2 regions of the Qipengyuania sp. NPDC077563 genome follow, and region 2 is predicted to be linked to the other one. Evidence: predicted binding sites of a transcription regulator. Region 2 holds the regulator's gene; the other holds the start of a gene.

Region 1 (14,612 bases), on a different contig from region 2:
CTCACTCTCGCAGCTTGCGGCGGCAACGATGTCGGCGGCGGTGCATCGCGCGATCAGATCAAGGCGGTCGGATCCTCGACCGTTTATCCCTTCGCCAAGGCCGTGTCGGAAACCTTCACCCGCTCCAATCCCGACTTCAAATCGCCGATTATCGAATCGACCGGTACGGGCGGCGGCATGAAACTGTTCTGCCAAGGCGTCGGCGCTGCTACGCCCGACATTGCGAACGCCTCGCGCCGCATGAAGGCCAGCGAGTTCGAAACATGTCAGCAGAATGGTGTTACCGACATCATCGAAGTCCAGGTTGGACTTGACGGTATCGCGCTTGCTTCGGCCAAGGGCGGCATCACGATGAATCTAACGCCAAAAATGGTCTACGAAGCACTTGCAGCTCGGCCGTACGGCGAAGAACAGACCAATCAGACCTGGTCGGATGTCGATCCGTCACTCCCGGACACGCAGATCCTGGTTTATGGACCGCCGAGCACTTCGGGAACGCGCGATGCGCTCAAGGAACTCATCCTCGAACCGGGCTGCGACACTAATGCTGAGATGGAAGCCCTGAAGGATAGCGACGAGGATCGTCACGCCCAGCTGTGCACCGAAGTCCGCAGCGACGGCAAGTACGTCGATCAGGGAGAACAGGATAACCTCATCGTCCAGAAGATCGAAGGCAATCCGAATGCCGTGGGGATTTTCGGCTATTCGTATCTTGAGGAAAATGCAGACAAGGTGCAGGGCCTCAACATGAACGGCGTTGCCCCGACCTACGAAAACATCGCCAGCTTCGAATATCCCGGCGCGCGTCCGCTCTACATTTACGTAAAGAAGGCGCACCTTGATGCCATCCCGGGCCTGAAGGAATTCCTGGGCCAGTGGTCGCAGATGTGGAATCGCGGCGGGCCGCTTGCCAAGATCGGCCTCGTGGCCAATCCCGATGACGTGATGGACCGCTCGATGTCGGCCGCCACAAACTTTGACACGCTCGATGGCTCCGAGCTCAAGTAAGGTTCAAATGTACTCACGATGTCGCTGACTATCCTGCTCCTCCTGGCCCTCGGGCTCGGGCTCGCCGGGTGGTTGGCGGCCCGTGCTCGGGCGTGGACCTTCCGGCGCGCCAGTTCACATGGGCGGATCGCCAGCCTGCCCAATTACCATGCGTGGTACGTGGCGCTCTGGATCGTGCTTCCGGTGCTGATTTTTATCGGCATCTGGAGCGCTGTCGCCCCGGGGCTGATTACGCAGTCGGTGCTGGCGAGCCCCGCGGCCGATCAGCTTCCCGCATTCGGCTTCCAAAGGCAAACGATCCTCAACGAGGCCCGCGCAGTAGCGACGGGCGCTTCTCAGGCCGTTTTCAACCCTCTGGCACGTGAGTTCGTCGAGCCGTATCGCGAGGCGTTGTCGCGCTACAACTGGATTGGAATTATCGTCACCTTGCTGGTAGCGTTTCTTGGCGGAGCGTATGCATTCTTGCGCCTCAAGCCAGACTTTGCTGCGCGCAACCGGGTCGAGAAGATCGTTATGGCGATCCTGCTCGGTGCGTCGCTGGTGGCGATCCTCACCACGCTAGGGATATTTGTCAGCTTGGTGTTCGAAACCGTTCGGTTTTTCGGGATGGTTAACCCAATCGATTTCCTATTCGGTGCGCATTGGGGGCCCGACCCGATGGCCAATGCAGCCAATCCCGATGCGAGCCGCTACGGCGCCATCCCTCTATTCTGGGGCACTTTGTTCATCGGTGCTATCATTGCAATGATCGTGGCCATTCCTCTCGGCCTGATGAGCGCTATCTATCTCACTCAATATGCGGACCCGAGGCTCCGGACATGGGTCAAGCCCGCTCTGGAAATCCTCGCGGGCGTTCCAACCGTCGTTTACGGCTATTTCGCCGCACTAACCATCGCACCGGCCATCCGGGATTTCGCCATTTCGCTTGGTGCCACTTCTGCATCCAGCGAAAGCGCCCTTGCCGCAGGCCTTGTCATGGGTGTGATGATCATACCCTTCGTATCCTCGATGGCCGACGACAGCATTGCCGCCGTGCCCCAGGCCATGCGGGATGGCAGTCTTGCGATGGGAGCGACCAAGAACGAGACCATTCGGCGGGTACTCGTGCCCGCTGCACTGCCCGGCATTGTGGCCGGCGTGATGCTTGCCGTGAGCCGTGCAATCGGCGAAACCATGATCGTTGTCATGGCAGCCTCTACTGCGGCCAATCTCAGCGCCAATCCGTTGGAATCCATGACGACGGTCACTGTCCAGATCGTTGCCATGCTGACCGGAGAGGGGAGTTTCGACCATCCGGCCACGCTCAGCGCATTTGCACTCGGCTTCGTGCTGTTCCTGGTTACGCTTGCTTTAAACTTTATCGCCCTGCGCGTCGTTAAAAGGTTCCGCGAAGCTTATGAGTGAGCAGATCGCCCCAACACGCACGCCAGCTTTCGAAGCGCGGCTTAAAAAGCGCTATGCTGCGGAAAAACGGTTTAAGGCCATGGGCCTCGGCGCGATCGTCTTTTCGATTCTGGTGCTGCTTTATCTTCTGGGCACGATGACCATTAACGGCATTGGCGGCTTTCAGCGCGCCGAAGTTGAAGTGCCGATAGATTTCGCCGAGGCAGGCATTTCCATCGATGCGTCTTCGCTCGAGACAGGCAACGCCGTCCAGTCGCTCGAATCCCAAGGTTTACCGCAGGTCGTTGACTATTTCGCCCAGCAATCTCTTGGCGACGAAGGAGCAGCTGAAATAGGCGGACAGGCATGGAGAGATGTCGCTGCGGCAATAGTTGCCAATCCGGCTATTCTTCAGCGAGAAACAGTGTTCTGGATTCCCGCCAGCGCCGATCTGGCCTCCGGTCTTGATGGCGAAGGTTCGCAGGACGTACGTCAACTGGCCGCTGAACTTGCCGATGCGGGCAAACTCGAGAAAAATTTCGACATCGGGTTCTTCACCCGCGCTGACGCTACCAATCCACAGCAGGTCGGCATTTGGGGCGCTCTGAAGGGCTCCATTTTGACGATGATCGTCACTCTGGCTCTGGCTTTCCCGATCGGTGTGCTTGCTGCGCTGTATCTTGAAGAATACGCACCCAAGAACCGGTGGACGGATTTGATCGAACTCTCGATCAACAATTTGGCTGCCGTTCCATCTATCATCTTCGGCTTGCTCGGGCTCGCCGTTTTCCTGACGCTCTTCCCCAGCTACCGCTCCGCCCCATTGATTGGAGGGATGACCTTAGCGTTGATGACCATGCCGGTCATCGTCATCGCCGGGCGCAACGCGATCAAGGCAGTGCCTCCAAGCATTCGGGATGGCGCTCTGGCAGTTGGCGCTTCGCCGGTCCAAGTGGTCTTCCATCACGTTCTGCCACTCGCCCTTCCCGGCATTCTTACAGGGACCATCATCGGGATGGCCCGAGCATTGGGTGAGACTGCGCCGTTGTTGATGATCGGTATGCGCGCTTTCGTTGCAAGTCCGCCCGATAGCTTCACCGCGCCGGCGACAGTGCTTCCCATGCAGATCTTTCTTTGGTCGGACGAAATCGACCGCGGCTTTGTGGAGCGCACCAGCGCTGCTATCATCGTCCTCTTGCTGTTCCTCCTTTTGATGAACGGCCTCGCCATCTACCTGCGCAATAAGTTCGAGAAAAAATGGTGACTGTAGTTCACGAAAATCTAGAGAACGTCGACGCCAAGATGAGTGCACGCGACGTGTCCGTGTTCTACGGTCAGAAAAAAGCTATCGACGACGTGTCGATCGATATTCCGACAGAATATGTCACCGCATTCATCGGCCCCTCGGGCTGCGGGAAATCGACTTTTCTGCGATCGCTGAACCGCATGAACGACACCATCCCTTCGGCGCGTGTCGAAGGTGAGATCACGCTCGACGGCGAGAATATCTATTCGCCAAAACTCGATGTTGTCCAATTACGGGCACGTGTTGGCATGGTGTTCCAGAAGCCCAACCCTTTCCCCAAATCGATATACGAGAATATCGCCTACGGCCCCAAGATCCACGGCCTCGCCGAGGGTAAGGACGAGCTCGATGCGGTGGTTGAGAAATCGCTTCGCCGAGCCGGCCTTTGGGAAGAGGTCAAGGACCGCCTGCAGGACAGCGGAACAGCCCTCTCTGGCGGCCAACAGCAACGCCTGTGTATTGCCCGCGCCATCGCGGTAGATCCCGAGGTAATCCTGATGGACGAACCCTGTTCAGCGCTCGATCCCATCGCGACCGCAAAAATTGAGGAACTGATCGACGATCTCAATGGTCGTTATGCCATCGTCATCGTAACTCATTCCATGCAGCAGGCCGCGCGCGTCAGCCAGCGGACCGCTTTTTTCCACCTCGGTAAAATGGTGGAATATGGGCGGACTTCCGATATATTTACCAACCCGATCGAACAGCGCACGCAGGACTACATCACCGGCCGCTACGGATAAGGCTCCAACAGAATGCAAGAACACACAGTAAAGGCCTTTGACGAAGACATTACCCGCCTGCGCGGTCTGATTGCGGAGATGGGTGGTCTTGCCGAAGTCGCGATCCAGGAGGCGCTCGACGCACTGGTGCAGGGTGACGACGAGCTGGCCAAGAAGGTGGTAAAGGGCGACAAGAAGATCGATGCGCTTGAAAGCGAAATCGACAAGCTTTCCGTCCGAATAATCGCCTTGCGGGCGCCGATGGCGGACGATCTCCGCGAGGTGATCGCCGCCTTGAAGATTGCCGGCGTGGTAGAGCGTATTGGCGATTATTCGAAGAACATCGCCAAGGCGAGCCGCGAGATCGGCGACCATCGCAAGCAGTTCGAACCACTCACCCTGCTTCCGGCCATGGCCGAAGTTGCAAGCGAGATGGTGCACGACGTGCTGACGGCCTATGCTGCGCGCGACGCGGAACTGGCGCGCGAAGTCATCGCCGCCGATGAGAAGGTTGATGCCTTTTACAATTCTATCTTCCGCAACCTCGTCAGCCACATGGTAGAAAATCCCGCGACGATCTCCAGCGCGGCGCAGTTGTTGTTTGTTGCCCGGAATCTCGAACGGATCGGCGACCATGCAACGAACGTGGCCGAAATGGTCCACTTTGCCGCTACGGGCACTTATCCCGTTGACGAGGATGGTTGACACAATTCTGTAGCTTGAGGGTCATACTGCCGTGTCAAAGAAACCGCAGGAAGGCGCCAAGGTGAAGGCAGGTAAGTTATTGTTGGTAGAGGACGATCCCGCCCTCTCGGAACTTCTTGAATACAGATTTTCTAATGAAGGGTACGATGTCCGTACTACTGCGGACGGTGACGATGCTTTGCTGCTGGCATCGGAAGACGTACCCGATCTCGTCATCCTGGATTGGATGATCGAGGGCACCAGCGGGATCGAAGTCTGCCGTCGGCTCCGCCGCGACAAGACCACAGCGCATGTTCCGATTATCATGCTGACCGCGCGAGAGGCAGAGGACGACCGTATCCGCGGCCTTGAGACGGGCGCAGACGATTATCTGACCAAGCCGTTTTCCCCGCGCGAACTCTTGGCCCGGGTTGCAGCAGTCATGCGCCGGATCCGCCCCGTTTTGGCAGGGGAGTCCATTGAAGTAGGCGATTTGACGCTGGATCCGGTCGCCCATAAAGTTTTGCGGCGCGGTACTCCCCTGAAGTTGGGCCCGACCGAATACCGATTGCTAAAATTCTTCATGGAAAGCCCTGGGCGGGTGTTCAGCCGCAACCAATTGTTAGATGGTGTGTGGGGTACCGAAAGCGATATCGAACTGCGGACCGTAGATGTGCATATCCGTAGGCTCCGCAAAGCATTGGAGATCGACGGGGCAAAGGATCCGGTCCGCACCGTCCGTAGCGCGGGATATTCGCTGGAAGCGGCCTGATCAGCGGCAGACGCTGGTCCAGCGGCTATCCATGTCCAGATGAAAGTGATCGGCGTGGGCGGCGTTGTAATCCGGTGACAGCACTGTCGAGAATGCAGTGCACGCCCCGTCACGTACCTCGCGTAGAAATAGCGCCTTATCGGCCTCGCCGTCCCAATCGCCAAGCACGCTAATCCGTCTGCCGTCTTCGAGCACGAAACCTGCAATATCAAGCGCATTTGCAGTCGCATGCTCGCTCCACGCGCCTTCATCGCGGCCATAAATCCGCCGGCAAGAATATGCACCCAAGTGCTCGATTCGCGTGATGCTACTGCCGAAAATTTCTTCAGCCTTGGGTTCGAGTGTATCCTTTTTCCATAGCTCCATAGCGATGGCGACCGGGCAAGTCGTTGCGGGCACGCCGGGACTTAGCGGAAAGGTTGATAATTGAGTACGGTCCGTTCGGCGGCACTCTCCCTCTCCCGCCGGATCCAGCACATTGAATGCCACACCGCTGCGCTCCAACACTGCGCGGCAGGCGGGCACGTCATCCCGTAAGGCGAGAAGTTTCTGCTGGGTCGCCCAGCCTTGCGGGTCGTCGAGCGAGAGCGGCGCCCATGGATTGTGTTCGGGATGTGCAGCCAACCACGCGCGGGCCGCGATGAGCAGACTTGCCAGCACGAGCAGGGCGAGAACTCGTCGGTCCAATACAAACTTACCGATATGGCGTGACAAGGTGAATTTCACAGCTCAGTTCCATAGAGATCGACTGCAACAGCCAAGGCTATCAAAATGAACACGCAGCCAATCGCTCGATCGATCCAGCGTCGCGTTGCGGTCTTTTCCATAGCGCCAGCCAAACGCTTTCCGGCAAAGATATACAGCGAGCCAACGATCATATCGAGTACAAGCGCGATCAGCGCGAGCGTAACGATCTGCCATCCCACCGGCAGTTCCGGATCAACGAACGGGGGAATGACCGCCACCATGTAGACCAGTGACTTGGGGTTGCCGATGGCCACTGCAATTCCATCACGAAATGCATGGGACGATGGTTTGCGGGAAGGCTCGGCATTATCTGCGTCGTCGGCATGAAAGGAATGCCAGATGGCTTTTACCCCTAGCCACGCGAGATAGGCTATTCCGAAGAGCGCCAGAAGACGAAAGGCCAGGGGGTAGGCCTTAGCCAGCGTACCAAGTCCGAATGCCGCAGCGATCCACCAGATAATGTAGCCGATCTGCATACCCACCAGCGCTGTCCAGCCAGACCGCGGACCGCGCCAGATTGCCTGCCCCATGACAAACATCATTGACGGTCCGGGCACGATACTTGTCGCAGCGGTGACAAGAGCAAAAGCCAGTAATCGCTCGGCGTCAAACATGCGATCGGCGCCTAACGCGAGGTTCAATGGAAGTCGCGCGATTTCGGAATAATGCGAACATTTCGCGGATGCCCTTGGTGCCATCCGCACTCGCGATTGCCGGGCTGTGGCTCCTGCCATGGTTCGACTGGCCGGTAAGGATCATTCTGACCCTCACGCAGATTGTCACGTGGGTTGAACTTGTCGGGTAAAGGTGAGGAGACATGATCGGCGCGCGCAAGCGGGGCGTTGAGCATGTCGTCGGAGAGCTTGTGGAGATCCGCCGTCGCATCGGTCATGTGTTGTGCGATCACATGGATCACTTCGTCGTCATATTCGACACGTCCGCGTACTTCCATCAATCGCGCGCCCATCACCACCCGCCGCTGCTTCTCCTTCAGATCCGGCCAGATCACGAGATTGATGACGCCGGTTTCGTCTTCCAAAGTGATGAAGCACACACCTTTGGCACTGCCAGGTCGCTGGCGGATCAGCACCACGCCGGCGACATGGACCATGCTGCGAAATTTCTTCTCTCGAAGATCGCAGGCACGCACGAACCCGCGATCGTTCAAGCTTGCCCGCAGGAAAGTCATGGGATGCGCCTTGAGGCTGAGGCGAGTAGTCTGGTAATCCGCGACGACTTCCTCGGACAGCGGCATTTGCGGCAGCCGCGTAACTTGCTTTTCCGCACCTTCGTCACGGGCAGCAGCGGCCATGAACAGCGGCAAGTCAGGTCCCGCGATTAGGCTCCTCGCATCCCATAGTGCCTGTCTGCGAGATAGGTTCATCGAGCCGAAGGCATCTGCACTGGCCAGCCGTTCGACATGGGCAGGACCGATCCGCGCTCGATCGCGCAAGGCTTGCACATCCGCATAGATGCCCCTTTCTTCTCGTTCCGCTACCAATTGCGCAGCGACAGCTTCCGACAGGCCATCGACCTGCCTCAAGCCCAGCCGCAGCGCCACGCAATTGCCGACGCGACCATCTGTGGGAGCATCCGGCGGCTGCAGCTTTTCCAGCGTGCAGTCCCAGTGAGAGTGGTTCACATCGGCAGGCAGGACTTGCACCCCATGTTCCGCCGCGTCGCGCACGATCTGCGCCGGGGCATAAAATCCCATCGGCTGCGAATTGAGCAGCGCGCAGGCGAACGCCGCTGGAAAGTGGCACTTGAGCCAGCTGGACACATAGACCAGATGGGCGAAGCTCGCCGCATGGCTTTCGGGGAAACCGTATTCGCCGAAACCGCGTATCTGGTTGAAGCAGCGCTGGGCGAAATCTCGTTCGTAGCCACGATCGACCATGCGTTCGACCATCAGGTCCTGCAATTCGTCCACCATGCCGCGGCTGCGGAAAGTCGCCATGGCCTTGCGTAACCGGTTCGCTTCCTCGGACGAAAACTTGGCCGCATCTAGCGCGATCTTCATCGCCTGTTCCTGAAAGATTGGTACGCCAAGCGTGCGCTCAAGAATGCTCGATAGCTCGTCTGAAGGGCCGCACTGAGGCGATGGCGCGGGGATAACCACCTCCTCTGCTCCGCGGCGACGCTTGAGGTACGGATGCACCATGTCGCCCTGGATCGGCCCAGGGCGGACGATCGCAACCTGAATAACGAGATCGTAAAACTCGCGCGGCCGCAGACGAGGCAGCATGTTCATCTGTGCGCGACTTTCCACCTGAAACACGCCCAGCGAGTCGCCCTTGCGCAGCATGGCATATGTTTCCGGATCCTCGCCCGGGACCGTGGCAAGGCTTAGCTGTTGTCCGTGATGATCGTCCAGAAGGTCGAGGCATTTCCTGATGCAAGTAAGCATTCCCAGGGCCAGGACGTCGACCTTTAGAATACCGAGCGCATCGATATCGTCCTTATCCCACTCGATAAAGCTGCGATCGGGCATAGCCCCGTTACCAACCGGAACCGTTTCCGTAAGCGCGCCGTCGGTGAGGATGAAACCGCCGACATGTTGGGACAAATGGCGTGGCATACCAATCATCTGTTCGGTCAATTTGAGAACGCGTTTTAAATGCGGATCGGTTACATCCATGCCGGTTTCTGCGGCGTGCTTATCACTGATTTCACGGCCCCATCCACCCCATACGGTTTTTGCGAGCGCCGCAGTGACATCCTCGCTCAGACCCATCGCCTTACCTACTTCGCGGATCGCCATTCGCGGACGATAGTGGATCACCGTGGCGCATAACCCAGCTCGCCTGCGGCCGTATTTGCGGTAGAGGTACTGGATGACTTCCTCGCGCCGCTCATGCTCGAAATCCACGTCGATATCAGGTGGCTCTCGCCGATCTTCGGAGATGAAGCGATCGAACAGGAGCTGGTGTTTCGACGGGTCGACATTGGTGATACCAAGACAGTAGCAAACAGCCGAATTGGCCGCACTGCCGCGCCCTTGGCACAAAATAGGTGGATCAACCTCCTTTCGAGCGAAGTCGACGATGTCCTTGATTGTCAGGAAATAGCGGGCAAGATCCATCTTCCCAATCAGCGCCAATTCCTTGCTTAGCGTCGCTGCCACGCTTTTGGGGACACCTTCGGGATAGCGCCAGTCGGCCCCCTTCCAAGTCTCAGTTTCAAGATAAGCCTGTGGATGGGTCCCCTCGGGATAGAATTCCTCGGGGTATTCATATCGCAACTGATCAAGGCTGAAATCGCAGGCGTCAGCAACTGCGCGCGCCGCCTCGATTGCATGCGGCCATGGTTCGAACAAACGGCACATCGTCTCGGGCGGCTTCAGATATCGCTCGGCATTGCCGTGGAGCAAGTATGCGGCACGCGCCACAGTGGTCTTGTGGCGAATTGCAGTCATCACGTCCTGCAGCGGACGACGTTCGGGTGTGTGATAATGAACGTCATTGGAGGCCAGGATCGAAAGACCGTTAGCCTTTGCAAGCGCGTCGATCCGCGCAATCCGGGCAAGATCATCGCCAGTATAAAGGAAACTGGCTGCCATATGACACAGCGTTGGAAACCGGGCGGCAAGGAGCGGAACGATTTCTTGAAACTTCGCCGTGTATAGCGCCCTTCCCTTCTCACCATCCGAGGCATGGTCATCAGCAGCACCGCCGGGAATGGTAAACTCGCTTGCCAGATCCGACGGCGGGATGAGAATCAACTGCACGCCTTCACTGTGCTCAGCAAGCATATCTAGCGAGATGTCGCAGGCGCCCTTCTCCTGCCATCGGCCATCGAATGTCCTCATCCGACCTGCAGAAATCAGGCTGCACAAGCGACCATAGGCTTGGCGATCTCGTGGATACGCAAGAAAGGCCAAACCTTCGGCAGTCTCTATTCTACAGCCGATGCACGGCTTGAGCTTGAGCTTCTTTGCCTCGGTATGCATGCGCACCACGCCTGCCATGCTATTGGCATCGGCTATCCCGATAGCATCATATCCCAGCTTTTGCGCCTGCAGCGCGAGGTCGACTGCATCGCTGGCTCCACGCAGGAAACTGAAACAGGAAACAAGACCCAGTTCTACGAATGGTGCGCGCGCTGGTGCATTTACGTCCTCGGGATCAAGATCAATGGTTCGCTTTGGTATCTGCTGGTCATTCTCGGGCATCGCACCGATCCCGGAAAATCATTGTGTCAGCTCCTCGAGCCTCACCTTCACGGCGGCGAGATCGGCATCAAATAATCGCTCTTGCTCCTCGCGTGCGCGGCCATCGAGACGCAGCAGATAGGAAGGATGTGCGGTGACCCATAACTCACTGCCGTCTTCCAGCGGAATCGGGGTACTGCGGACCTTGGAGATACTTACCGTTTTTCCCAGTATGCCACGCGCCGCACTGGCGCCCATGGCCAAAACCAGCTTGGGCTGCACAATTGCGCGCTCACTCTCGATCCACCAACGGCAGGTATCGATCTCTTTTGCCCCCGGATTCTGGTGCAGCCGCCGCTTGCCGCGCTGCACATATTTGAAATGCTTGACCGTATTGGTGACATAAGCCACGCGCCGATCAATCCCGACCTTTTCCAGATGCACGTCAAGCAGCTGGCCTGCCGGACCGACGAACGGACGGCCCTGCTGATCTTCCTGATCGCCTGGCTGCTCGCCAACGATCATGAATGCAGCATCTTGCGGCCCTTCCCCCATGACAGCATGGCTGTCGAGCAGACCAATCGGACATTTGCGGCAGGCATGGATGGCTTTATCGATCGCTTCCAGCGTCTCGGGCCGCTCCTCGAATTCGAGCGTACCTTTCTCGACCATGGTGCTCTCCCGTTTCTGCGCTCCCGCCACCAACTCGGGTATAAGCGCGGCTTCCGGCATATTCTTCCAGTATTTCTTGGGCATTTCCTTCAACATGGCGCCGACTTTGAGACGCGCGGGGTTGAAGATCGACGCATAATAGCTGCGCCACAAATCCTCCATTGGATCCCCGCCGGGCGCATCGCTGCGCTGGGCAGGGGGACCTTCGGACATGGTCTCAGTGTCCCAATGCAGGCTGCCCTGCGGGGTCAGGATCGACCAGCGCATGTTGGAAAAGCGCCGCATGAAAAAGCCAGCATTCGCGCGCAAGATGTGATGCTCGGGCTCGAACCAGGCGACGTAATGCTCGCCCAATTCCGGCCCCTCTGAAACACTTGGACTCTCTACGAGCCGGAAGCGCACGAAGGCATGCATCTTGTGGCTGTCGCGCCGGACATTCTTGTCCAGTTCCTCGATCCGGCGCACGTCGGGATCGGCCTTGTCTTCCATGATCCGTGGATTGTTCTGCAGCCGCCACAGCAAGCGGTAGAGCAGCGCAAAGCGTTCTGCATCGGAATGAAGGATCGCATTCTTCGCCAAGCTTACAAAACGCCGGTTGGCGCGTACGGGACTGGTATCGACCGGAGGCACAGGCGCACGGCATTCACCATGCGCGAACAGGTCGCCGCTTCCGCCAGGTTCGACCCAGGCGACGCGATCGGGCGGAACATCGCATTGTACCAGTGCCCGCGCCCGTTCACGCCAGAAATCGAAATCATCCGGCTCGGGCAAGTGCACCACATAATAGATGCCGAGCTTGACATGCTGGAGCGCGGTCATGCGGCAAACAGTTCAAGCTGTTCAGTTTTTGGTGCGAGCAAACTGCGCAGGTCGGCACGATCGGTCAGTGTGATTGGCCGCCAGTCCACGGTGCAGATAAAAGGCCGCACCTTGGCGATCGACTGCGTAAGCAGTGCTACGTCGTCGAGCCGCAGTGTACGATGACGGCGGCTAACAAGGATTTTGTGCACCGCCTTCACCCCTAGCCCCGGCACGCGCAGCAACTGCTCTTTGCTCGCCCTGTTTACATCCACCGGAAAAGCTTCGCGAAACTTCAATGCCCAAGCGAGTTTGGGATCAATATCGAGCGGCAGATTCCCGTCTGCCTCTGTCGCCTGCATTACGTCGCTCGGCTTGTAGCCATAGAAGCGCATCAACCAGTCGGATTGATAGAGCCTATGCTCGCGGATCAAGGGAGGGCGCTTGAGCGGCAGCACAGCGCTGGCATCTGGTATCGGCGAAAAGGCACTGTAATAAACACGGCGCAGGCGAAAATTATCGTAGAGCCGGCTCGCCTTGCCCACAATATCGGCATCGGTCGCGGCATCGGCGCCGACGATCATCTGCGTGGACTGGCCGGCAGGGGCGAAACGCGGTGCGTGGCGAAACCGCTTCTTTGCATCTTTCGCCTCGACTAAATCGGCCTTCACCTTGCCCATTGCACCTTCAATCTGCCGCGCATCCTTATCGGGAGCGAGGCGGGTCAGCCCGCTGTCAGTCGGCAATTCGACATTGATTGAGACGCGATCAGCATAAAGCCCGGCCTGATGGACGATCTCCGGATCCGCCTCGGGAATGGTCTTAAGATGAATATAGCCGCGAAAATCATGCTCTTCGCGTAGGATACGGGCAACTTCGACGATCTGCTCCATCGTATGGTTGGAGTTCTTCACGATGCCGGAGGAGAGAAACAAACCTTCGATATAATTGCGCCGGTAAAAAGCGAGAGTGAGATCGACCACTTCTTGCGGTGTGAAGCGCGCCCTTATCACGTTCGAACTCTTCCGATTGACGCAGTAATGGCAGTCAAACACGCAGTGATTGGTCAGCAATATCTTGAGCAGCGAGATGCAGCGTCCATCGGGGGCATATGCGTGACAAATGCCCATGCCTTCCGTCGATCCGATGCCCTTGCCTCCGAGACTGTTCTTGTTCGCCGTGCCGGAGGATGCGCAGGATGCATCGTACTTGGCGGCATCGGCGAGAATCTCGAGCTTCTGAAGGACGGTTTGCACAGCCATTCGTTCTCTATATGTTCTAAATTAGAATTTACCAAGAACAAATGATAGACTTGTGCTTCATACCGCAAATTCGTGACGTGCCCCTTCTCATTTCGCCGACTCCGCAGCGCATACGGAACTCACAGCCATCCCGATTTGTTTGAAAAGCAAACGAACGGAAGGGATGTGCTGATGGCAAATATTACTACCCGAGATGGCACGCATCTGCGTTACAAGGAATTGGGCGAAGGACGGCCTGTGATCCTCATTCATGGTTGGCCGCTTTCTGCGGACAGCTGGGATCCGATCATGATGAAACTGGCAGAAAACGGCTATCGCGCGATCGCATATGATCGTCGCGGTTTTGGCCATTCGGACCACGCTAAGTCAGGCTATGATTATGATACCTTTGCCGACGATCTGGCTGATGTGATGAAAGAAATCGGAGCGACCGATAACGTTGCTCTAGTCGGCTTTTCGATGGGTGGAGGAGAGATCGCTCGTTACATGTCGCGCCATGAAGGCCGAGGCGTAACGCAGACAGTGCTTGTGAGCTCTGTCGTGCCCTACATGTTGAAAACCGAAGACAATCCCAACGGCGTTCCTCAAAGCACTTTTGATGAAATGACAGAGGGCATGAAGAAAGATTTTCGAGCCTTTTTTACCGGTTTCTTCAAAGATTTTTACGGCAACGATGTAAGCGACGAAGAACGCCACTGGGCTTGGCAAACGACCATGCATGCAAGCCAATATGCTACGCTTCAGTCGGCCAATGCTTTCGCAACGACCGATTTTCGGGAAGAGCTTGCTAGCTTTCGCGTTCCAACGCTGGTCATACATGGCACCAAGGATGTGACCGTACCGATTGACGCCACTGGCCGTGCCGTAGCCGACCAAGTCAAAAGCGCATCGCTAATTGAGTATGAAGGTGAGCCACATGCCGTCTTCGCCACACAAACTGAGCGACTGAGTGACGACATCCTCCAGTTTCTCGGTCAAGCTAAGCACTGAACCTGGATCTCACCATACCAAATAAGGGGCGCTATTACGCGCCCCTTTTCCAATCATTTGTCACGGCAACTTGAGGCTCGTGATAACTCGAAATTAACCATTACCTTGTAAGAAGAGA
Region 2 (14,612 bases):
GTTCGCGATTGCCTCCAACTGGTCTGCTTGGGAAGAAAACGCGGAGAGGGCTTCATCCACTCTCTGTAAAAGAGCATCTATCTGGCGCTCGCTCGCTTCGCCGAACTCGTTCAGTCTCTCGAACGCCGCGACGAGCGCACCTAGTTGGTCCTTCGCCGTCCGGCCCGCACCGACGATCTGGTTGGAAACATCCTTGGCTGAATTGGCGACAACAGGAAGATCACTGCGCAGCCTGCGCATATTCTCCAGAGCGGTTTCGCTAGTGGCCGCGATGGAATTCAGATGATCGCCATTTTCGGCTATCAGGCTTTGCAGGCTTTCAGCATGACCGGAGATGCGTTCCGAAGCGCTACGCCCAAGATATTCCAGATCGCGCGATTGATTGCCGAGAAATTCCCTCGCGAGGCTGAGTTCACGATTTACCGTTACAAGACGCTGTTCGAGCAGGGCAGTCTCTTTTGATAACGCGGCTGCGACATTGCCATACCGGGAAGCTTCGCGCGTGGCAGTACGCGACGCAAGTACCCAGCCCACCAAGATCACCATCACTGGGACAGACCAATCTGCCACGAGTGCAGCGACTTGTCGTGGTGCTGGCGAGACTGTGATTGCCGAAAGGTTGGCCCAGATGAAAAAGCCGGTCCAGCCGATGATGGCGATCGCTATGAGGACCTTTCCCATCCAGGCGCTCGATCGCTCGGCGGGCTCCTCTTCTAACCACTCGGTTTCCGCAAATTGATCTTCTTCGAAACTGGTATCGCGTATCTCTCCCGCGACCGTTTCTGTTGGATTGCCTTCAATGGCATCCGATCCTTCGACCACCGAAATATGCGAGCGTTTTTTCATCGCTCTGTCCTACCACATGTCCCGCTATCATAAACCCTTGTTAACCATTGGAACCCGCTAAATATGAAGCTTGTAAGCGTTTCGAGGCCAAACCGGGCACGTTATCGTAAGGAACGGCCCGACAAGCACCCATTTGCGCCGCCGCATTTTGCACGGTAGCGGGACGAAACGCTTTCGAACAAATTTTGTTAAAAGGAGAAACCGTGCGGATCGCAGTGCTGTCTACTACGGATACAGATAGCTCAGGAGGCGAAGCACGGGCAGCGTTTCGTACGCTCGCTGGCGCAACGATTGCGGACCGGCAACTTGATCTCGCTTTGCGGCTTGGATGTGAACGCATTGTCTGTTTGGCCGATTCCATCGGTCCTGAGATCGTGGGTCTTCAATCCCGAGCGGAAACGGCCGGCGCAAAATTCAGGGCTGTCAAATCCAGCAGTCGCCTGCCGGGAATGATTGGCCCTGACGACGAAATGCTGCTTATTTCGAACGGATTATTGGTAGACGATGATGCTGCCGTTGCCGCTCTCGAAGAGCCCTCCGTCCTCGCATTTCCGGCGGACCTTGCTGTTCCTCTCGGATTTGAGAGGATCGATCTCGGTCTCGCATGGAGCGGCATTCTTCTTGCTCCGGGCAAACTGACAAGCGATCTTCAACACTTGCCGGGTGATGTCGATGCCGTGTCGTCCTTGCTTCGGATAGCTCTGCAACACGGAGTTCCGCCAGTCTTACTGGATAGAAAACTGCTCGCAAAAGGTGACTGGCAGCTTGCCCCGGATGCCGATGCGCTGGCGGTGAGAGAGAAGCGCTGGATAGACGCGCAGCGAGAACGGATATCGTTTCGTGCTCCAGGCATGGCGGTCGCGGAACGCGCTGGAGCGAGGCTTGCCCGAGACATCGTCGGTCGGAAAACAGAGATCGCGCCAACGCTGCTCGCAGTCGCATGCGCGATCGCAGCAATGTTCGCTGCCTGGTTCGAGCTTCCCGGATACGGACTGGTCCTGACAACTGCAGTCGCGCTTTTTAGGCACCTTGCAGTCGTCGTCCAACGGATATCAGCCGCCGGGACAGGCAAAGATCATTCGACCCATCTCCAGGCCATCCTCGACTACGGCCTTGATCCACTCTTCATCATCCTACTCGGTCTTTCAGCATACGGAGCATTGGGCTGGATGAGTTTCTTCATTCCCCTCGTTCTCTTCGGCTTGCTACGGTTGGGGGAACGCTATGCGAACGAAAGGTGGCGTCGAACATATACTGATCGAGTGGGGCTCGGCGTTTTGCTGAGCGTAACAGCATTTTTTCATCTTGCTGCAGAAGTGGCCGCTGTTCTCGCCCTCATCGTTCTGGCCTCACGCTTTTTCAACGGCGCTCGTGCAAGCTAATTTCGAATTAACCGCGAACGCATAGAGGAGCAGCAGCCGGCTAAAGGCAAGTCAAGTTGCGAAGCCGTCTCTCGTCGTACTAAATTGAGGATGCGCAGTTCGTTGAACGCCAATTTCGGCCGATCAATAGAGAAAGCGAAGATAATGGGAAGCCGTCAAATGCAGGAGCTTGGCTGTGCAACGACGGATTACGCCGACCGTCTGCTGATAGCCGATGGGCGTCTCGAGCGTTTGAACGAAGACTGCGGAGGAGGGGTCGGCTCGACCCTGGCGATCCCCGAACTTCTCGACATCGTGGTCAAGGCTAGAGAATACGAGCAATGCCTCTCCCGCCAATTCACTGCGATTGAAGGCGGGGAGCGCGTTTCTGCCTGGGTCGAGGTCGAACCAAAAGGCGGCCGGGAAACTGGCTGCTCGATTAGGGTGCTCGCGTGGCATTCAGAAACTGGCTTGGAAAGCGCAGGGCGGGACAAGCAAAGGCGTAGGGGGGAAATACTGCGCCTGCTTTCCGATCTGAGCCTTCGAATTGATCAGTCTGACCGCATTCTTTCCCTCGTCAGGGCAAGTAGCGAATTGGAGGAGTTGGAAGAGGCTGTTGGCGCAAATGTCGGCCAGAAATGGACCCGAATTTTCAGATTTCCGGATCGCGCCGCTGGCCAGACCGGTAGTGGCGAAACGCCCAAGCCCTTGATCTGCAGCTTTTCACCCACAGGCCAGGAATTGACGGCGTTCGTGGAGAATTTTGAAAGACGAGAGGGCGACGGAGCACTTTCGGCAATCCATTTCTTCGCAAAGCGAGCACCGCTTTCCCAGTCGCAGACTCCTACCGGAACACCTTCAATAGGCGGGGACCTTGCCTCCGTATTTCGCCAGCCAATCAATCGCATCATCGCGAATGCCGAAACAATACGTACTCAATTGGCAGGGCCCATAGGTGCTCAATACAGCGATTACGCTGCCGACATCGCGACTGCGGGACAGCATCTTCTCGCTCTTATGGATGACCTGTCCGATCTTGCCATCGTGGAGGCGGACAATTTTTCAACTGCACCCGATCGGATTGATCTAGGCGATGTCGCTCGACGAGCTTGCGGCATTTTGCGGGTCCGGGCGCGTGAACGAAATATCGAACTCGACCCGCCTCCTGCAGGAGAGAGCCAGCCAGCCATAGCGGAATTTCGCAGAGTGCTTCAGGTGCTTCTCAATTTGATCGGCAATGCGATTCGCTACGCGCCCGAAGAAAGCCGCATCTGGGTGCGACTGGATGCGTCGGGCGGAATGGCGATGGTGACTGTCGCGGACCAAGGTTTGGGTCTTACCGCTGAAGAGCAAGTCCGGATCTTTGAGAAATACGAAAGGCTCGGTGAGGGGGAAGATGGCGGAACAGGCCTCGGCCTTTATATCTCCCGGCGCATCGCAAGGGCTATGGGTGGCGATCTGACGGTAGAAAGCGCGCCGGGCCAGGGAGCGCGTTTCTGTCTCGCTGTCCCGATTGCGAATTAAGGCCCAGGGCGCGGCACAAGTTCAGGCTTTTCGACGACCCATGATGAACAGCGAAATGCCGAGAAGGAGTGTGGCTGAGCCAATCGCCACCCACCGGCCTTCGCTAAGCATGAAGCTGTCGGCGGGCCACGTGACCAAGCCGAGGCCCTGAAAAGCCCAAAGGCCTCCGGAAAGCATGAGCGCTATTCCGGAGACCTTGAGGATCAGATGCATATCAGCGTTGGCCGATAGGAACGTAATCGCGCTGGGTTGGGCCCGTGTAGAGCTGGCGCGGACGGCCAATGACCTGACCGGGGTCGGAAATCATCTCGTTCCACTGGGCCACCCAACCGACCGTACGGGCAAGCGCAAAGAGCGCAGTGAACATGGTGGTCGGGAAGCCAATCGCATTCAGGATAATGCCTGAATAGAAGTCGACATTGGGAAAGAGCTTCTTTTCCTTGAAGTAATCATCATTCAAGGCAAGCTCTTCGAGCTTCAATGCGGTTTCGAAGACCGGGTCGTTGACATTCAGAGCATCGAACACTTCACGCAGTGTCTGCTGCATGACGGTCGCACGAGGATCGTAATTCTTGTAGACCCGGTGACCAAAGCCCATCAGGCGGAACGGGTCGTTCTTATCCTTGGCTCGCTCGATGTAATGCGGAATACGGTCAGGAGAGCCGATTTCCTGCAGCATATTGAGCGCTGCTTCGTTGGCACCGCCATGCGCAGGGCCCCAAAGGCAGGCAATACCGGCTGCGATGCAGGCGAACGGGTTGGCGCCGGAAGAACCAGCAAGGCGCACGGTCGAGGTCGACGCGTTCTGCTCGTGATCCGCATGGAGGATGAAGATCCGGTCCATCGCTTTTTCGATCGCCGGATGAATTTCATATTCTTCAGCCGGGACGCCGAACGTCATGCGGAGGAAATTGCCAGTGTAGCTGAGATCGTTCTTCGGCTGCATGAAGGGCTGGCCGATCGAATACTTATACGCCATCGCAGCGATCGTCGGCATCTTGGCAATCAAGCGATGGCTGCTGATCGTCCGGTGTTCGGGATCCGAGATGTCCGTGCTGTCATGGTAGAAAGCCGAAAGCGCGCCGACCACCCCGCACATGATTGCCATAGGATGGGCATCGCGACGGAAGCCCTGATAGAACTGCCGCAACTGATCGTGCACCATGGTGTGGCGCGTGATCGTGTAATCGAAGTCGTCCAGTTCGTCCTTGTTGGGCAATTCGCCGTTGAGCAGGAGATAGGCGACTTCCATGAAGCTCGAATTTTCGGCGAGCTGACCGATCGGATAGCCGCGGTGGAGCAGCACGCCCTCTTCGCCATCGATATAGGTCAGCGCGCTTTCACAGCTCGCCGTCGATTTATAGCCCGGATCGTAGGTGAATTTTCCGGTCGAGCCGTATAGCTTACGGATATCGATGACGTCCGGACCCACGCTTCCCTCGAGGACGGGGAAGTCCTGGGTTTGGTCGCCTAGATTGAGAGTTGCCTGCTTGTCGGCCACGCTTGTCTCCTCAGTTCAATTCATTCGATCCTGAGGGCGCAGCCTGCGCGTCGATACGCGCGAGCGACTCTTCCTTGCCCAGCAGGACCAGTACATCGAAAATTCCGGGCGATGTGGTGGTGCCCGTTAACGCTGCCCTCATGGGCTGCGCCAGCTTGCCGAGACCCAGTTCCAGCTCTTCGGCATACGCCTTCGTAGTGGCTTCGAGAGCCTCGATTGTCCAGTGATTTTCCTTGGCAAGCCGGGCCGAGAGGCCGCCCAGTCGCTGGCGGGCTTCGCCATCAAGCAAGGCTGCAGCTTTGTCGGTCATCTCAAGTGGGCGCTGCATGAAAAGAAATGCCGCGCCTTCAACCAGTTCGTTCACGCTCTTGGCGCGAGGTTTCAACACCGGCATGGCGTCTTCAAGCAATTGTTGGTTCTCTTCTTGACCGAGCTTGGAAGCGACCAGAGTTGCAAGGCGCGCATCATCGGCTTCACGAATATAATGTCCGTTCAAGTTCTGGAGCTTTTTGATGTCGAAACGGGACGCGCTTTTGCCGACGCCATCCAGATCGAACAGTTCGACTGCTTCTTCGCGGGTTATTTCCTCGCGGTCACCGTGTCCCCAGCCGAGGCGCAACAGATAGTTGAACAATGCCTCCGGAAGGACACCCTCTTCGTAGCGGTAAGCTTCGACGCCTACAGCACCGTGCCGCTTGGACAGCTTCGCACCATCGCTGCCATGGATGAGCGGAACATGCGCGTAAACCGGATCGGGCCACCCGCCTTCGATCTCGTTCATAGCGCGAACAATAGGCAGCTGCCGAAATGCATTGTTGAGATGGTCGTCACCGCGGATGATGTGGGAGACGCCCATGTCATGGTCATCGACGACGACAGCTAACATATAGGTCGGCGTGCCATCAGCCCGCAGGAGGACATAATCGTCGATCTCTGCGTTTTTGACCGTCACCTTTCCTTGGACTTCGTCATCAATGATGGTCTCACCCTCAGTCGGAACTTTGAGGCGTATGACATAGGGCGCCCCTTCAGGCGCCTCGCTTTCGTCCCGGTCACGCCAACGGCGATCATACCGCATCGGCAGCTTGTTGGCTCTCTGCTCCGCTCGCATGGCTTCGAGTTCTTCCGGAGTGGCGAAGCATTTATACGCATGTCCCGCTTCCAGCAGCTGCTTTGCAACCTCTGCGTGCCGTTCGGCCCGATCGGATTGAAAGACCGGCGGTTCGTCGAATTCGAGACCAAGCCAGTCGAGCCCTTCGATAATCTTGTCGATGGCTTCCTGCGTGCTGCGCTTGCGGTCGGTATCTTCGATACGCAGCAGGGCTTTTCCGCCGTGGTGACGAGCATATAGCCAGTTGAAGAGCGCGGTTCGAGCTCCACCGATATGGAGGAAGCCGGTAGGCGATGGCGCAAACCTGGTGACGACCTGTTTGCTGGTTTCGCTTGCCATTGCTTCGTCTTTCCTTTCAAGTCCTTGCATGGCGACACAGCGGACGCCGATGGTGCCATTCGGCGATGGGGGGCTGCCCGCCGATGCTGCAATGCAGCGCCCTTGGCGTATGCGTGCTGCAATGTCCAGAACGGCCGGGCAAACCGAAGCATTTCTAGATCGTTCTGGTTTCGACAGGGGCCCATGGCTAACAGTCTGTTTCGCATGCGGAATTGGGATATGGTTCGCGCTTCATGATCTCTGGCAATGGGGCGCTATAGCGTTAGCCTTGGTGATTGTTACGACGGTCGCATCTGTTTTCAGAAGAGAGCAAGGCAGCCTCCCTAATCTCCGGCTTGCGGTCGCAGCCGTCGCGATAGCTATCACACTGGGGCTGATGGTGATCTGGGCGCGGTCGGCTATAGTCGGCGCCGAACCCATCGATCACCCCGCGATGATGACACTTGATGCGCGCATTCTCGAACGCGAAGAACAGCCCGCAGAGGGGCGGGTGAGGCTTATCGTCGCGGCGCGTGATGGTGAGACCGGAAGACCTATCAAGGTGCGGGTCAACGTTCCTCTTGATCGCTACTCTCCCGAATATAGCACAGGCGCTCGTATCCGGTTCAAAGCGCGTTTGATGCCGCCGGCACCGCCCCTGCTTCCCGGTGCGTATGATTTTGCACGGCGGGCGTGGTTTGAAGGACTTGCGGCGACGGGCTCTCTCGCTGGCGAGATCGAGTTGGTGGAGCGGGCTACATCCTCTTCGGGACGCATCGCGAGGATGCAAGAGGCCCTTTCCAGGCATGTCCGGGCACGGTTGGATGGTTCTGCCGGAACGATCGCGGCCGCATTTGCAAGTGGGGATCGCGGCGCCATTGCAACGCAGGATGACGCAGCGATGCGCGATGCGGGTCTGACCCATCTGCTGTCGATCAGTGGTCTTCATGTGAGTGCTGTTATCGCGGCGGCCTATTTTCTCGTCATGAAATCCCTCGCTCTTTTCCCTTGGCTAACCCTCAGAGTTCGCCTGCCCTTGCTCTCTGCCGCCGTGGCGGCCGGCGCGGGAATAGGATACACTCTGTTGACCGGGGCCGAAGTGCCGACTGTTCGCAGCTGCATCGGGGCGCTGCTTGTGCTCGGCGCCTTAGCTCTCGGACGCGAGCCGCTGTCCATGCGCATGGTCGCCATAGCTGCGGCGATCGTGCTGCTTTTGTGGCCGGAATCATTGGTGGGCCCGAGCTTCCAGATGAGTTTTGCAGCGGTTATCGCGATCGTGGCGCTCCACAATGCTGGTCCGGTGCGCGATTTCCTGGCTTCGCGGGAGGAGAGTTGGATAAGGCGACTGGGCAGGCGGATGGTGATGCTTTTCGTTACCGGTCTGGTGATCGAGATCGCGCTTACGCCGATAGTCCTCTTCCACTTCCACCGCGCCGGACTTTACGGTGCGTTTGCCAATGTCATCGCCATTCCGCTTGTGACCTTCGTGTCGATGCCGCTGATTGCGGTGGCCTTGCTCCTCGACCTGCTCGGTGCAGGCGCTCCTGCCTGGTGGCTCGCCGGCCAGTCACTCGATCTCCTTCTCTCCATAGCGCATCTGACTGCATCGCAGCCGGGAGCAGTAAAGCTGGTGCCTCATATCGGCCTTCCGGCGGTGATCTTCTTTGTGGCCGGAGGTTTGTGGCTGGCGCTGTGGCGGGGAAGGGCGCGGCTTGCAGGATTTGGTCCGGTCCTGGTCGGGTCCTTTCTACTGGTGACGACAGCTGCGCCCGACATACTCGTGGCGCGTGATGGCGGCGATGTCGGTCTGGTGGGCGAAAACGGACGGCTGTTCGTACTGCGGGACAAGCCCGGATCCTATGCCCAGGACAATCTGGTCGAGCTTGCCGGTACGGAGGCCGCGCCGATCGATCTGGAGCGGTGGCCGGGAGCGCGTTGCAGCCCGGATTTCTGCAGTCTCCCCGTGCAAAAGGGCGAAAGGAGCTGGTTCGTCCTGATCTCCCGCAGCCGCGAACTGATCGATGAGCGTGCACTCGCCGCGGCTTGCGAGAGGGCGGATATTGTCATTTCGGAACGGTGGCTGCCGAGAAGTTGCAGGCCCAAATGGCTGAAATCAGACCGCCGCTTTCTCGAGCGTAGCGGGGGGCTGGCCATCTATCTCGACAAGGGCGAAATCGAGACGGTCGCGCAGGGACAGGGCAGCCATGGATGGTGGAAAGGGGCGAGTGGCGGTTAGGCCCGCCCGCCGCCCCATTCCCGGCAGGATCAGTGATAGCGGCGCAAAAGGCCCGCAAGCTTGCCCTGAACCTGGACCCGGCCAGCCTCGTAGACCTGCGGTTCATAGCTGCCGTTTGCAGGATCGAGGCGCACCATGGTGCCTTCCTTGCGCAGGTATTTGAGCGTCGCTTCCTCATTATCGACCAGAGCGACCACGATTTCACCGTCACGCGCGGTTTCGGTCCGCTTCACGAGGGCGAAATCGCCATCGAAAATGCCCGCTTCGATCATGGAATCGCCGCTGACTTCGAGGGCGTAGTGATCGCCGGGGCCGAGCAGGGCGGCCGGGACCGGCATGGAGGACTGGCCTTCGATCGCTTCGATCGGGGCGCCGGCCGCGATGCGTCCGTGAAGCGGAACCTCGATGATGTCGTTGGCCGGTTCGGGCGCGACCGGCTTGGCGGCGTGCGCGGCAACGACGGAATCATTTGCAGCAGGCTGGGCAGGCGATGCGGGAGCCCGCACCGTGCCGGTCACCGAGTTTTCTGGCAGCTTGATGATTTCCAGCGCGCGGGCCCGGTTGGGCAGGCGGCGGATGAAACCGCGTTCTTCAAGCGCGGAAATCAGGCGATGCACGCCGGACTTGCTCTTGAGATCGAGCGCTTCCTTCATCTCTTCGAAAGAGGGCGAAATGCCGGTCTCTTCCAGCTTTTCCTGAATGAAGCGGATCAGCTCGTGCTGCTTGGCAGTCAGCATCGGAAAACTCCCATGTTCCTGTTCACAACCCTGTGAACGAATGTGGAACAATTAGGCAACCGATTTTCACAAGTCAAGCAATACGGCCATTTTCGAGACAGTTGGGGAGAACAGCTGTTCCCCTTTCAGTCCTCCGCGTTCCATTCGCCCGACTTGCCGCCGGTCTTGGACAGCAGGCGCACGCCGCCGATCACCATTGCCCGGTCGATCGCCTTGCCCATGTCGTAGAGCGTGAGGAGGGCGATCCCGGCAGCGGTCATCGCTTCCATTTCCACCCCCGTCTTGCCGGTGAGCGAGGCGCTCGCCACCACGCGGATCGCATCGTCTTCCCGCTCGAACTCCACGGTCACGCTTTCCAGCCCGAGCGGATGGCACAGCGGAATCAGATCGCCCGTTTTCTTGGCAGCCATGATCCCGGCGATCCGCGCGGTGGCGAGGGCATCGCCCTTCGCCGTGGCCCCGGCCATGATCGCGTCGAGCGCTTCGGCATTCATGCGGATACGCCCTTCGGCCACCGCCAGCCGCGCGGTTTCGCGCTTGCCGCCGACATCGACCATATGCGCCGCGCCCTTATCGTCGAGATGGGTGAGTTTGTTCATGTAGCGAACCTGCAAGCTGAAGGATGGAGCGCCTGGAGCACAGTCCTGGAGCTAAAAACCCCGGATTGCGGGAAGGGATTGCCGGACATGTGCATGCCCGACCTATGACGCGGCCAGACCGTGTAGGACAGTGTTAATTGCCGGTCAGGAGCCGGCGGGTGGCCGCCTCGACATCGTCCTGCCGCATGAGACTTTCGCCGACGAGGAAGCTGCGCACACCGGCATCGGCCAGACGCTGGCAATCCTCATGCGTGAAAATGCCGCTTTCCCCGACCAGCATGGCGTCCGCAGGCGCCAATGCGGCGAGTTCTTCCGTCGTGGCAAGATTGGTTTCGAAGGTCTTGAGATTGCGGTTGTTTACACCCAGAAGACGTGACTTCAATCCGGCTGCCCGCTCCATCTCGGCGGCATCGTGCACTTCGACGAGGACGTCCATACCCCGCTCGAAAGCCGCGGCCTCGATCTCGGCCATCTGCGTGTCTTCCAGCGCGGCGACGATGATGAGAATGGCATCCGCGCCCAGCGCCCGCGCTTCGGCGACTTGCCAGGGATCGACCATGAAATCCTTGCGCAGCACGGGAAGCGCGCAGGCTGCACGGGCGGCGACGAGATAGTCCTCATGGCCCTGGAAATAGGGCGCATCGGTCAACACGGAGAGGCAGGCGGCACCGCCTGCAGCATAGGCCTGCGCATGGTCGGCGGGCTGGAAGTCGGGGCGGATGAGGCCCTTGGACGGCGAGGCTTTCTTGATCTCCGCGATCAGGCCGAAGCCGGTCTGCTGCGCGTCTTCCAGCGCGCGATGAAAACCGCGCGGCGCGCCCTGTTCGCGGGCAATCCCGTCGAGGACAGAGAGGCTGCGCTGCGCCCTGCGCGCGGCGACTTCTTCGCGCTTGGTCGCGCAGATCTGTTCAAGCTTGTTCATTTGGCCAGTGCGATCCAGTCGATCAGCAATTGTCTTGCCCGCCCGCTGTCGAGAGCTTCGGCCGCCATCTGCGCACCCTCCGCCCAGTCTTCGGTCTTGCCGGCAACGATCAGCGTGGCGGCAGCATTGAAGAGCACCGCATCGCGATAGGGCCCGGGCGCGCCCATCAGCAGCGCTTCGAGCGCCTTGGCGTTATAGGCCGGATCGCCGCCACGGATCGCCTCTACCGGGGAATGAGGCAGATTGGCCTGGACCGCGACGACGCGCCGCATTTCGAAATCATGGCCGGTAACGTCGGCCAGTTCGTTGCCGCCCGCGAGGCTGAGTTCGTCGAGCCCCTCGTCGCCCGAGGCGATAAAGGTTCGCTCCGTACCCAGCCGCGCCTTGGCCCGGGCATAGATCGGCACATAGGCCGGGCGTGCGATGCCGATCAGCTGTCGGGTCACGCCCGCGGGATTGGAGAGCGGCCCCATCAGGTTGAAGATGGTGCGCACGCCCAGTTTCTGCCGGATGGGCTGGATACGGCCCATCGCCGGATGGTGGTTCTTGGCGAAAAGGAAGCAAATTCCCAGGTTGTTCAGTGTCTTCTCGGCGGTTCTTCCCGCCGCTTCCATATCGAGACCTAGCGCCTCCAGCGTATCGGCAGCGCCCGATTTGGAACTGGCGGCCCGGTTGCCATGCTTCGCAACAGGCACGCCGCACGCCGCCACCACCAGGCTGACTGCCGTCGAGACGTTGAGTGTGTGGTGACCGTCACCGCCGGTGCCGCAGCAATCGATCGTGCCGTCAGGCGCGGGCACCGGTATCAACCGGTCGCGCAGGGCGCGCGCAGCCCCGGCAATCTCTTCCGAGGTCTCGCTGCGGGCCGACATATCGACCAGAAAGCGGCCGATTTCCTCGTCGCCTACTTCGCCGTCGAGGATCCAGCCGAAGATCTCATGCGCATTGTCTTCGGTGAGGTGCGTGTCCGCCGAGGGAAGCTGTCTGCTCATGCCGGCACCTTGGCATCCACGCCGCAGATCGCAAGGAAGTTGGCCAGCAGGGCGTGGCCATGTTCGGTGGCGATACTTTCGGGATGGAACTGGACGCCGTGGATGGGCAGGCTTTCATGCCGGAAGCCCATCACGCTCGACCCGTCGAGACCGGGCGTCTCGCTGGTGGCGTTGACGATCAGGCAGTCAGGAATATCCTCCACCACCAGCGAGTGATAGCGGGTGGCGGTGTAGGGCGAGGGCAGCTTTGCGAAAACGCCGCTGCCGTCATGCGTCAGATCGCTGGTCTTGCCGTGCATCAGTCCGCCGCGCACCACCTTGCCGCCGAAATGCTGCCCGATCGACTGATGGCCGAGGCACACCCCGAGCAGGGGCTTTTCCGCCTTGGCACACGCGGCGACCAGATCGAGGCTGACCCCGGCTTCATTCGGCGTGCAGGGGCCGGGCGAGATGAGATAGCCCGCCGCATCCTTCGCGATGGCCTCTTCAGCAGTGATGGCATCGTTGCGCACGACATCGACCTCGGCCCCCAGTTCCATAAGATAATGGACCAGGTTGAAGGTGAAGCTGTCGTAATTGTCGACGACGAGGATCGATCTGTTGGCGGTCATGTCCTGCGGTGATTGGGCGTGAGCGGCGCAGCTTTCAAGCAAGGAAAGCTGCCGCGATCATCACCCCTCCTTGCCAGCGAGCTTGTCGGTCGCGCGGACGAGGCCGTCGATGATGCCCGGTTCGCTGGCGGCATGGCCCGCATCCTGGACGATCCACAGTTCCGCTTCGGGCCAGACCTTCTTCAGCGCCCATGCCGAGGTGGGCGGGGTGCAGATGTCGTGGCGGCCCTGCACGATGATGCCGGGGATATGCTTGATGCGATCCGCATTCTTGAGCAGCTGCGCTTCCTCGAGGAAGAAATCCTGCAGGAAGAACTTGGCGCAGATGCGGGCGAAGGGCACTGCCTTCGACGGATCGGCGAAGGTGTCGAGCAGGTCCTCGTCGGGGAGCAGTGTGGCGACATTGCCTTCCCACAGCGACCATTCGCGCGCTGCGGCGAGGCGGATCTGTTCGTTGTCGCTGGTCAGCCGGTCGTAATAGGCCTTGACCAGATCGCCGCGCTCTTCTTCCGGGATGAGGCCGGTGAAATCGTCCCATTGTTCGGCCATGATCTCGCTGGCGCCATATTTGTAGAGCCAGTCCTTCTCGGTCTGCCGCCCCAGGAAAACGCCGCGCAGGACGATTTCGGTCACGCGGTCGGGATGGGCCTGCGCATAGGCAAGCGCGAGGGTGGCGCCCCAGCTGCCGCCGAAGGCCTGCCATTTTTCGTGGCCGCACATTTCCCGCAGTTTCTCGACATCGTCGACGATGCGCCAGGTGTCGTTATTCTCGATCTCGGCGAAAGGCAGAGACTGGCCGCAGCCGCGCTGGTCGAACAGCAGGACGTCGTAAAGCTCCGGATCCCACTGGCGGCGATGCGCTGGCGACATGCCGCCGCCCGGGCCCCCGTGCAGGAACACCGCGGGCTTGGCACCCGGTGTGCCGACCCGCTCATAATACAGCGAATGGCCTTCACCGACGTCGAGCATGCCCGTCTCGTAGGGCTCGATTTCGGGATAGAGAGTGCGTTCGTATTCAATCACTTTGCTGGTCCTTCTTTCCGACCACGATGATCGGCCCTATCGGCGCGCCGGTGTCGAGGCGGCCGGTGGCGGGATTCCACAGGGCCGAGACATTGCCGTCCAGATAGAGTGCGTTCTTCACATTGAGTTCGTCGCGATAGAACCGCGCCAGCTTACCGAAGCTGACCGGTCCGTTGGAAATCACGAAATGGGCGCGGCCCTTGTCGTCCACGCCGACCGCGTTGCGGATGTAGCGCGATTCGCCGTCCTGGGTGATTTCCGGATGGAGCTTGCCCTCGATCACCAGCATCGGGCCGGACTGCGTGCCGAAATCGGGCCTCTCGCGCACATTGGCGAGAAAATCTTCGGTGGCGCGGACTTCCCATTTGCCATTGGCGCCGAAGAACACCCCATTGGGCGTCATGTGGAAATTGCCTTCGCCATCCGCCGTGTTCAGCGTCTGCAGGCGGTCCCCGTTCTCGACGTAATAGCCGATGGGCTTGCCCTCATCGTCATACATCCCGCCGTTCATCGCGAAGGCTATGCTGGCGGGCGACTGCGCCTGCGAGAACGCGGTGAGGCTGCGGTAAGGTGCTTCGCCCGACGGGCCGAGATCCATCGAGATAGTGTGCCGTGCCGGCGTGGCGAGGCAGTGGGTGAGGGGGCTGTCCTCGAAGATGATTGAGCGGCAAGCGCTTTCGACCCGCGTCGTACCCGATGCAGTATCGCTGGGTGTGGGCGCGTCGGAGGGGCTGCCCTGGCCATCGATGCGCGTGCGGGTGACGGGTTCACCCTCGGGCGCGGGCTCGCAGGCAGCGAGGAGCATCAGGGGCAGGGCGAGGATTGCGTATT

Evidence for each region. Region 2 encodes LexA, which represses DNA repair genes until DNA is damaged. Its sites were predicted from a motif close to GTTCCNCNCTTGTTCT; they were not measured.
Region 1: ACI2I1_RS00990 (putative DNA modification/repair radical SAM protein) is a predicted target of LexA. The motif match lies at 13,507-13,522, and genes of this name have one in related genera.

Annotation. Positions count from the first base shown of each region.
Region 1 is NZ_JBJDPC010000001.1:185,421-200,032, forward strand. Features, by position in the region: gene ACI2I1_RS00940 (substrate-binding domain-containing protein) at 1-1,008, shown strand, start outside; gene pstC (phosphate ABC transporter permease subunit PstC) at 1,027-2,412, shown strand; gene pstA (phosphate ABC transporter permease PstA) at 2,405-3,655, shown strand; gene pstB (phosphate ABC transporter ATP-binding protein PstB) at 3,649-4,440, shown strand; gene phoU (phosphate signaling complex protein PhoU) at 4,453-5,124, shown strand; gene phoB (phosphate regulon transcriptional regulator PhoB) at 5,186-5,875, shown strand; gene ACI2I1_RS00970 (extensin family protein) at 5,876-6,601, opposite strand; gene ACI2I1_RS00975 (LysE family translocator) at 6,598-7,236, opposite strand; gene ACI2I1_RS00980 (error-prone DNA polymerase) at 7,260-10,793, opposite strand; gene ACI2I1_RS00985 (UdgX family uracil-DNA binding protein) at 10,812-12,263, opposite strand; gene ACI2I1_RS00990 (putative DNA modification/repair radical SAM protein) at 12,260-13,504, opposite strand; gene ACI2I1_RS00995 (alpha/beta fold hydrolase) at 13,676-14,494, shown strand.
Region 2 is NZ_JBJDPC010000002.1:877,767-892,378, forward strand. Features, by position in the region: gene ACI2I1_RS10265 (ATPase) at 1-846, opposite strand, end outside; gene ACI2I1_RS10270 (hypothetical protein) at 1,296-2,228, shown strand; gene ACI2I1_RS10275 (sensor histidine kinase) at 2,373-3,731, shown strand; gene ACI2I1_RS10280 (citrate synthase) at 3,946-5,232, opposite strand; gene gltX (glutamate--tRNA ligase) at 5,243-6,682, opposite strand; gene ACI2I1_RS10290 (ComEC/Rec2 family competence protein) at 6,711-8,897, shown strand; gene lexA (transcriptional repressor LexA) at 8,927-9,634, opposite strand; gene moaC (cyclic pyranopterin monophosphate synthase MoaC) at 9,760-10,233, opposite strand; gene trpC (indole-3-glycerol phosphate synthase TrpC) at 10,367-11,155, opposite strand; gene trpD (anthranilate phosphoribosyltransferase) at 11,152-12,147, opposite strand; gene ACI2I1_RS10315 (anthranilate synthase component II) at 12,144-12,758, opposite strand; gene pip (prolyl aminopeptidase) at 12,819-13,781, opposite strand; gene ACI2I1_RS10325 (phosphodiester glycosidase family protein) at 13,774-14,612, opposite strand, start outside.